DNA from 2 places in the Klebsiella sp. B345 genome. Region 2 is predicted to be linked to the other one. Evidence: predicted binding sites of a transcription regulator. Region 2 holds the regulator's gene; the other holds the start of a gene.

Region 1 (4,790 bases), 700 kb from region 2:
CTACAACTTCCCTGAATCCATCGTCTACGGCTTCGGTTCCGGCATCGGCTGGATGCTGGCCATTGTCGCGATGGCGGGCATTCGTGAAAAAATGAAGTACGCAAATGTGCCCGCCGGTCTGCGCGGGTTAGGGATCACCTTTATTACCACGGGTCTGATGGCGCTGGGCTTTATGTCATTCTCCGGTGTGCAGCTATAAGGGCGGAAAGTATGGAAATTATTCTTGGCGTCGTGATGTTCACGCTGATCGTGCTGGTGTTGTCGGGGCTGATCCTGGTGGCGCGATCGAAGCTGGTCAACGCCGGTGATGTGGTCATTGAAATCAACAATGAAGCGGATAAACAGATCCGCACCCCGGCGGGCGATAAGCTGCTGAACACGCTGTCCAGCAACGGCATCTTCGTCTCTTCGGCCTGCGGCGGCGGCGGTTCCTGTGGCCAGTGTCGGGTCACGATAAAAGAGGGCGGCGGCGATATCCTGCCCACCGAGCTGTCCCACATTACCAAGCGTGAGGCGAAAGAGGGCTGCCGTCTGGCCTGCCAGGTCGCGGTAAAACAAAACATGAAGATCGAGCTGCCGGAAGAGATCTTCGGGGTGAAAAAATGGGAGTGTGAAGTTATCTCGAATGATAACAAAGCAACTTTCATTAAGGAGCTCAAGTTGCGGGTGCCGGATGGCGAAGCCGTTCCGTTCCGTGCCGGTGGCTATATCCAGATTGAGTGCCCGTCGCACAAAGTGGCCTACGCGGACTTCGATGTGCCGGACGAGTACCGTTCTGACTGGGATAAATTCAACCTGTTCCGCTACGTTTCCGACGTCAAAGAGCCGACGCTGCGCGCCTACTCCATGGCGAACTACCCGGATGAGAAAGGCATTATTATGCTTAACGTGCGTATTGCCACGCCGCCGCCGAAGGTGCCGGACGCCCCGCCGGGGATTATGTCTTCGTATATCTGGTCGCTGAAAGCCGGTGATAAGGTGACGATTTCCGGGCCGTTTGGCGAATTCTTTGCCAAAGACACCGACGCTGAAATGGTCTTTATCGGCGGTGGTGCGGGTATGGCGCCGATGCGTTCGCATATTTTCGACCAACTGAAACGGCTGCACAGTAAGCGTAAAATCAGCTTCTGGTACGGTGCGCGTTCGCTGCGTGAAATGTTCTACGACGACGAGTTTGAACAGCTGGCCCGTGAGAATCCGAACTTCACCTTCCACGTGGCCTTGTCCGACCCGCTGCCGGAAGACAACTGGAACGGCCATACCGGCTTTATTCACAATGTATTGTATGAAAACTACCTGCGCGATCACCCGGCCCCGGAAGACTGTGAGTTTTATATGTGCGGGCCGCCGGTGATGAATGCCGCGGTGATCAAGATGCTGAAAGATCTTGGCGTTGAAGATGAAAACATCATGCTGGATGATTTTGGAGGTTGATGATGTTGACGGCGTTTGTGGCGACCTTTGTGATTTTCGCGCTGGTGGTCCTCGGGATGTCTCTGGGGTATCTGATCAAGCGTAAAAGCATCCAGGGCAGCTGTGGCGGTATCACTGCGTTGGGAATCGAAAAGGTGTGTGATTGCCCTGAGCCGTGCGATGCGCGTAAAAAACGCCTGGCCCGCGAGGCGCAACACCAGCAAAACCGTATTCTCTAAGCGTCTCTTTCTTCCTGATGCCCGGTAGCGCATGGCGATGCCGGGCATTTTCTTTCTGTCAGCGCGATCCCCGTACACTTCTCATAGACCTTATTTATGCTGTATACTTGTCCAGTGGTAAGTGGGGGCTCACTATGCGTAAAATCATTCATGTCGATATGGACTGCTTCTTTGCGGCGGTCGAGATGCGTGACAACCCGGCGCTACGGGATATCCCGATCGCCATCGGCGGCAGTCGGGTACAGCGCGGCGTTATCAGTACGGCCAACTATCCGGCGCGTAAATTTGGCGTGCGTAGCGCCATGCCTACCGCTATGGCTCTCAAACTGTGCCCGCATCTGACTCTGCTGCCCGGCCGCTTTGATGCCTACAAGGCCGCGTCATCGCATATTCGTGAAATATTCTCACGCTACACTTCGCTGATTGAACCGTTGTCGCTGGATGAAGCCTATCTCGACGTCAGTGACAGCCCTCGCTGTCAGGGATCGGCCACGTTGATGGCTGAAGAGATCCGCCAGACCATTTTCGACGAACTTCAACTGACCGCCTCCGCCGGGATTGCCCCGGTCAAATTTTTAGCCAAGATTGCCTCCGACATGAATAAGCCCAACGGCCAGTTTGTGATTGCGCCACATCAGGTCGCGGAATTTGTGCGCACGCTGCCGCTGGCGAAGATCCCCGGGGTGGGCAAGGTCTCGGCCGCGAAGCTGGAAGGCATGGGGCTACGTACCTGCGAAGACGTCCAGAAAAGCGACCTGGCCATGTTGCTCCAGCGCTTTGGCAAACTTGGCCGTATCCTGTGGGAGCGCAGTCAGGGGATCGACGAGCGCGAGATCAACAATTCCCGGCAGCGTAAATCGATTGGTGTTGAGCGCACCCTGATGGAGGACATTCATGAGTGGACCGACTGCGAAGCGATCATCGAAAACCTCTACCAGGAGCTGGAGCGGCGGCTGGTGAAGGTTAAACCAGACCTGCTGATTGCCCGTCAGGGGGTGAAGCTGAAATTTAATGATTTTCAGCTGACCACTCAGGAGCATGTCTGGCCGCGGCTGAACAAGGACGATCTGATTTTAACGGCCCATAAAGCCTGGCATGAGCGGCGGGGCGGCCGCGGGGTCAGGCTGGTGGGATTACACGTCACGTTGCTTGACCCGCAGCTCGAGCGACAGCTGGTATTAGGGTTATAACGATGCTGACGATCGGGCTGTATCAGGAAAACGACTTTGCGGCGCTGTGCGCCCTGTTTCTACGGGCAATTCAACAGACCGCCAGCCAGGATTATTCCCCACCGCAGATTGCCGCCTGGGCGCAGGTGGATGAGGCGCGCTGGCGGCAAAAAATGGCGCAGTCTCAGATATGGGTGGCGCTGCTTGACCAGCAGCCGGTAGGGTTTATTACCGCCGTGGGCCACTATATCGATTTACTGTTCGTTTCCCCGGACCATAGCCGTCAGGGCATTGCCAGCCGGTTACTCGAGACACTCTCTGCGCAGATCCCGTCCGGTACGCTGACGGTGGAGGCGAGCATCACGGCCAAACCGTTTTTTGAGCGACATGGATTCAGGGTAGTGCAACAGCAGCAGGTGAGCGTGCGCGGCGAGACGTTGATTAACTATCGAATGGAGAAGGTGAGGTCGCCCGGATAAGCCTTCATCCGGGCGAGGTTGATGCAGGTAAAACTTATTTTGCCGGAATCGCTTTCAGCAGTTCCGTCAGCAGCGTCCAGTACTGGCCCACGCTTTCGATATGCACCTGCTCATCCGGGGAGTGCGGACCGGTAATGGTTGGCCCGATAGAGACCATGTCCATTTCCGGGTACGGTTTTTTGAACAGACCGCATTCCAGCCCCGCGTGGATAATCTGGATGTTCGGGGTTTTGTTAAACAGGCGCTGGTAGGTTTCACGCACCAGATGCATCACCGGTGAGTTAGCATCCGGCTGCCAGCCAGGGTAGGCGCCTTTCGCCTGGGTTTTGGCACCGGCCAGTTTACCCAGTGAATCCAGCATGCTGACGACATAGTCTTTGCCGCTGTCGATCAGCGAGCGGATCAGGCAGTGGATCTCGACATTGTCATCGGTCATGGTTACGACGCCGACGTTCAGAGAGGTTTCTACCACCCCTTTGGCCACGTCGGAATTACGGATAACGCCGTTTGGCGTGGCGTTCAGCAGACGGACAAAGCCATCGCGGGACGCCGCCGTCAGCGCGGCTTTATCGTTGGTGACCGCATCCAGCAGCAGCACCAGGTTCTTCTCTTTCGCTGCCAGCTCATTTTTCAGGATATCCTGGTAGGTATTCACCAGCGCGGTCAGGTGCTGCACCTGGTCAGCCGCCACGGCGAGGGTGGCGAAAGCTTCACGCGGAATGGCGTTACGCAGCGTACCGCCGTTGAAATCCACCAGGCGCAGGTCCAGCTCTTGCGCATGACCGGCCAGGAAGCGGGCCAGCAGCTTGTTGGCATTGCCCAGGCCGACGTGAATTTCACCACCGGAGTGGCCGCCTTTCAGCCCTTTTAAGGTCAGCTTGAAGCTCTGGAAACCTGCAGGAATTGCTTCACGGGTCAGGGCCAGGTTCGACGTAAAGTCGATACCGCCGGCGCAACCCATATAGATTTCGCCCTCTTCTTCAGAGTCGGTATTGATCAGGATGTCTGCCTGCAGCCAGTTAGCCTGCAGACCAAACGCGCCATCCATGCCGGCTTCTTCGGTCATGGTCAGCAGCACTTCCAGCGGGCCGTGGACCACACTGTCATCAGCCAGTACCGCTAACGCGGATGCCATACCGATGCCGTTATCCGCGCCCAGAGTGGTGCCGCGCGCTTTGACCCACTCGCCGTCGATGTACGGCTGGATAGGATCTTTGGTGAAGTCGTGAACGGTATCGTTGTTTTTCTGCGGCACCATATCGAGGTGCGCCTGCAGGACCACCGGTTTACGGTTTTCCATCCCGGCAGTGGCGGCCTTACGAATCAGAATGTTGCCAACCTGGTCGCGTTCTGCGTGTAAGCCTTTTTCTTTTGCCCAGCCCATGATGTGTTCAGCGAGTTGTTCTTCGTGATAGGACGGATGGGGAATGGAGCAGATTTTGGCAAAAATATCCCATAGCGGTTGCGGGGATAATTGAGACAATTCAGAC
Region 2 (4,790 bases):
CTTTCTCACGTCCTGGCGCGCGGCCGAACATCACCGACACCGGCACCATTTGCACGTCCAGGTCAGGATGGTTACGGTGCAGGTCCAGGTAGTCGTGGAACAGCTTGATGGACTCTTCTTTCGGCGTGTAATAGGTGAAAACACGCGGGCCGCCGTGGATAAAGACGTAGCGCGGCAGCAGAGCGCCGTCGATTTCCAGCGGTTCGAGCGGGTCTGGTAAATCATGCTCGAGGCACTGGGCGCGCAGCGTCAGCAGGTCTGCCTTCGAGTTATAAGGCAGGACATACATAATAGGACGCGAGGTATCCAGCCCTAATTCCTGAGCAGGTTCTGCGGGAATAGACTTGCTTTTTACCAGCACCCGTAATGGTAAATTCAGTAATTTATAGTAAATTCGTTGCCAGCCGGACATAAACGATGTGAAGCCTCTGGTTAATCATGCAAATGCGCGGCAAGAATAACAGAAAGCGCGCAAAATTTCCGTTGCCACACGGCAAACGCGTACACTCATTGACGTCATTTACATAAAAAGGTTCTTTTGATGGCCAATAATACCACTGGGTTAACCCGAATTATTAAAGCGGCAGGTTATTCCTGGAAAGGGTTCCGTGCGGCATGGATAAATGAGGCCGCCTTTCGTCAGGAAGGCGTCGCCGCCATTATTGCCGTGGCGATCGCCTGCTGGCTGGACGTTGACGCTATCACCCGTGTGCTGCTGATAGGCTCGGTCCTGATAGTGATGATAGTCGAAATTATTAATAGCGCGATTGAGGCGGTGGTAGACCGTATTGGCCCGGAACACCACGAACTGTCAGGGCGTGCGAAAGATATGGGGTCCGCGGCGGTACTGCTGGCCATCGCGATCGCGCTGATCACCTGGGGGCTTTTGCTGTGGGCGCATTACCATTAATTCGCCGTCAGCTGTGATGGGTGAGCAGCTGTGTAAAAAATGGAAGGTAGCTCCTGATTTTTGTGTGAAATTTGATTCCAAAATCACCGTTAACTGTATATACTCACAGCATAACTGTATATACACCCAGGGGGCGGGATGAAAGCGTTAACGACCAGGCAGCAAGAGGTGTTTGATCTCATTCGGGATCATATCAGCCAGACGGGCATGCCGCCGACGCGTGCGGAAATTGCTCAGCGCTTGGGGTTCCGTTCTCCAAACGCGGCGGAAGAGCACCTGAAAGCGCTGGCGCGTAAAGGCGCAATTGAGATTATCTCTGGTGCCTCCCGCGGTATTCGTCTGCTGACGGAAGAAGAACCCGGTCTGCCGTTAATCGGCCGCGTGGCCGCCGGTGAGCCGCTGCTGGCTCAGCAGCATATCGAAGGCCATTTCCAGGTGGACCCGGCGATGTTCAAGCCGAATGCTGATTTCCTGCTGCGTGTTAGCGGTATGTCGATGAAAGACATCGGTATCCTGGACGGCGATCTGCTGGCTGTGCATAAAACACAGGATGTGCGTAACGGCCAGGTTGTCGTAGCGCGTATCGACGAAGAAGTGACGGTTAAACGCCTTAAAAAGCAGGGTAACATCGTCGAACTCCTGCCAGAAAACAGCGAATTTTCGCCGATCGTGGTGAATCTGCGCGAACAAAATTTCACTATCGAAGGGCTGGCCGTTGGCGTGATCCGCAACGGAGAGTGGCTGTAACACCTTCACCACGCAGCATCGTCTGATGGATGATGCTGCGCTGTCTTCTCTTAGTCAGGCTCTTTCCTATGCTCTTTCACGCCGCTGATAAAGCCCTGTGGCGCCTGGCGCTACCCATGATTTTCTCCAATATCACCGTCCCGCTGCTGGGGCTGGTTGATACCGCCGTTATCGGCCACCTCGACAGCCCGGTTTATCTCGGCGGCGTTGCGGTGGGTGCCACGGCCACCAGTTTCCTTTTCATGCTGCTGCTTTTCCTGCGGATGAGCACCACCGGTCTGACGGCTCAGGCCTTTGGCGCAAAAGACCCTCTCCGTCTGGCGCGGGCGCTGGTGCAGCCGCTGGGACTGGCTTTAGGGGCCGGTCTGCTGATTGTCCTGTTCCGGGCACCGCTGATTGACCTGGCGTTGCATATCGTTGGCGGCAATGAGGCGGTACTGGAACAGGCGCAACGCTTCCTGGATATTCGCTGGCTGAGCGCGCCGGCCTCGCTGGCAAATCTGGTGCTGCTTGGCTGGCTGCTGGGCGTGCAGTATGCCCGCGCACCGGTGATCCTGCTGGTGGTCGGCAACCTCTTGAATATTGTCCTCGACCTTTGGTTGGTGATGGGCCTGCACATGAACGTACAGGGGGCTGCGCTGGCGACGGTGACCGCTGAATACGTCACCTTTATCATCGGGCTATTGATGGCAAGGCACGTGCTGGTGCTGCGTGGTGTGTCATTCAGCATGCTGAAGAATGCCTGGCGTGGGGATGTGCGGCGACTGCTGGCATTAAACCGCGATATTATGCTGCGCTCCCTACTGCTGCAGCTGTGCTTCGGGGCGGTGACCGTTTTCGGGGCCCGTCTCGGGGGCGATATCGTCGCCGTTAATGCCCTCCTGATGACGATGCTGACCTTCACCGCCTATGCGCTGGATGGCTTTGCCTACGCCGTCGAAGCCCATTCCGGGCAGGCCTATGGCGCGCGCGATGGCAGTCAGCTGCTTGAGGTCTGGCGGGCAGCCTGCCGTCAGTCGGGGATGGTGGCGCTGATATTTGCGGCGATCTACGCCGTGGCGGGGCCGTACATTATCGCGCTGTTAACCTCGATCCCCTCACTGCAGCAGCTGGCCGACCGCTATCTGATCTGGCAGGTGGTTCTGCCGGTAATTGGCGTGTGGTGCTATTTGCTGGATGGCATGTTTATCGGTGCAACGCGGGGAGCCGAGATGCGTAACAGCATGGCGGTGGCGGCGGCTGGGTTTGCGCTGACGCTGTTGACGCTACCGGTTCTCGGTAACCACGGACTGTGGCTGGCGCTGGCGGTCTTCCTTGCGCTGCGCGGCCTGTCGCTGGCGCTGATCTGGCGGCGACACTGGCAGCACGGCACCTGGTTTTCATAATGGTTTGTCGCGGTTTTTATCGTGTGAATGGTTAAAGATTCCGAATAATAAATTAAACCCAGAATTCTTAACTATAGTTAACGTTATGTCCGGCACGCAGCGGGCTGTTAACCCACCGAACGATGAGGACTGAATGATGAACAAAGACGAAATCGGCGGTAACTGGAAACAGTTGAAAGGTAAAGCGAAAGAACAATGGGGTAAGCTTACCGATGATGACATGACGGTCATTGAGGGTAAGCGTGACCAGCTGGTGGGTAAAATCCAGGAACGTTACGGATTTGCCAAAGATCAGGCCGAGAAAGAAGTGTCTGAGTGGGAACGTAAAAACGACCACCGCTGGTAGCGGAGCACATCAGTGTTCTGACCCTTTGTTATTGCCTGCCCGTGCGGTACACGGAGGTACCGACAACCCTGATTCCCGCTCTGGCGCAAGCCTCAGCGGGCTTTCTTTTTAATCAGAATCGTGTGGTCATGCTGGCAGTGCCCCGGCGTACTACAGGCTTCGACTTCGACGCAGCCGGCACACAGGCCATGTGCTTCAATCACGTTATGACGCAGCGCGAAGCCCATTCTGGCAGCCAGGGTATGCATAATATCTTCCAGCCCTTCGGCACACTCTTCTTTCACCACGCCGCAGCGATCGCAGATAAACATCGCGGAGGTATGGGTCGGCTGATCGATCAGATGGCACAGCACGTAGCTGTTGGTTGATTCCACCTTATGTACGAACCCCTGCTCAAGCAGAAACTCCAGCGCACGATAGACCGTAGGGGGCTTAGCCTGCGGCTCTTTATCGCGGAGCAGGTCGAGCAGATCGTAGGCGCTAATCGCCCCTTGCTGCAGGCTCATCAGGCGCAATACTTCCAGGCGCTGGGGAGTCAGGCGCACGCCGCGCTGTGCACAGAGCTTTTCAGCATGCGCTAACAATTCTTGCGAAGTGGTCTTATTCATGAGCATCCTCTGGCCGCCCGAGTGTGAAGTTGTTACTTTATCACGATCCAGGCAAAACGCCGAGAACCGGCAGCTTGTGCTATACCTGATGCATCTCATTTTCGGGAGAAAACGATGAAACGACCTGATTGCATTCGACATTGGCATGAACTCGAAGGGCCCGATGACGCTACTTACCCCAATAACCCAGAGCGCTTTTCCATCGGCGCGCCGTTGGCGCGTGGGTTACGGCTGAACCGGTTGGGGATCCATCATGAGCGTTTACCGCCGGGCCGTCGGACTTCTTATCCCCACGCTGAAAGTGATGAAGAAGAGTTTATCTACGTGCTGGAGGGGTACCCTGAAGTCTGGATTAACGGCTATCTGTGGAAGCTGGAGCCTGGTGATAGCGTTGGATTTCCCGCCGGCACCGGCGTATGCCACACCTTCCTGAATAACACTGAACAGGAGGTGCGCCTGTTGGTGGTGGGCGAGGCGAACAAAAAATTCAATCGCATCTATTATCCGCTTAACCCGGAGTATGCCGCGACGCGTCAGGATCGCTGGGTCGACCATCCGCCGCAATTTTTCGGCCCGCACGACGGCAAACCGCGCAGGCGATAGCCCGTGTATCAGGTGCAAAGCGCCCGCGCCGGCGCTATGCGCCTGTGCTGTATCTTTGTGCTATAGTAGCGCCCCTTTTTACCCGGATGCCTGTTTATTCGCCATGATGCCAGAATCAACTTCTCACGCTTTTGCCGCCCACCGTTTTTCCATTGCGCCAATGCTCGACTGGACAGACAGGCACTGCCGTT

The links. Region 2 encodes LexA, which represses DNA repair genes until DNA is damaged. Its sites were predicted from a motif close to TNCTGTATGTACATACAGNA; they were not measured.
Region 1: a site for LexA is predicted at 1,750-1,769, ahead of dinB (DNA polymerase IV). Genes of this name have one in related genera too.

What each region holds. Positions count from the first base shown of each region.
Region 1 is NZ_CP180443.1:3,989,182-3,993,971, forward strand. It holds gene nqrE (NADH:ubiquinone reductase (Na(+)-transporting) subunit E) at 1-199, shown strand, start outside; gene nqrF (NADH:ubiquinone reductase (Na(+)-transporting) subunit F) at 211-1,434, shown strand; gene nqrM ((Na+)-NQR maturation NqrM) at 1,437-1,652, shown strand; gene dinB (DNA polymerase IV) at 1,787-2,842, shown strand; gene ACMYSO_RS18745 (GNAT family N-acetyltransferase) at 2,845-3,300, shown strand; gene pepD (cytosol nonspecific dipeptidase) at 3,335-4,790, opposite strand, start outside.
Region 2 is NZ_CP180443.1:3,285,214-3,290,003, forward strand. It holds gene plsB (glycerol-3-phosphate 1-O-acyltransferase PlsB) at 1-412, opposite strand, end outside; gene ACMYSO_RS15435 (diacylglycerol kinase) at 542-910, shown strand; gene lexA (transcriptional repressor LexA) at 1,049-1,657, shown strand; gene dinF (MATE family efflux transporter DinF) at 1,726-3,042, shown strand; gene ACMYSO_RS15450 (CsbD family protein) at 3,179-3,388, shown strand; gene zur (zinc uptake transcriptional repressor Zur) at 3,481-3,996, opposite strand; gene ACMYSO_RS15460 (cupin domain-containing protein) at 4,111-4,599, shown strand; gene dusA (tRNA dihydrouridine(20/20a) synthase DusA) at 4,703-4,790, shown strand, end outside.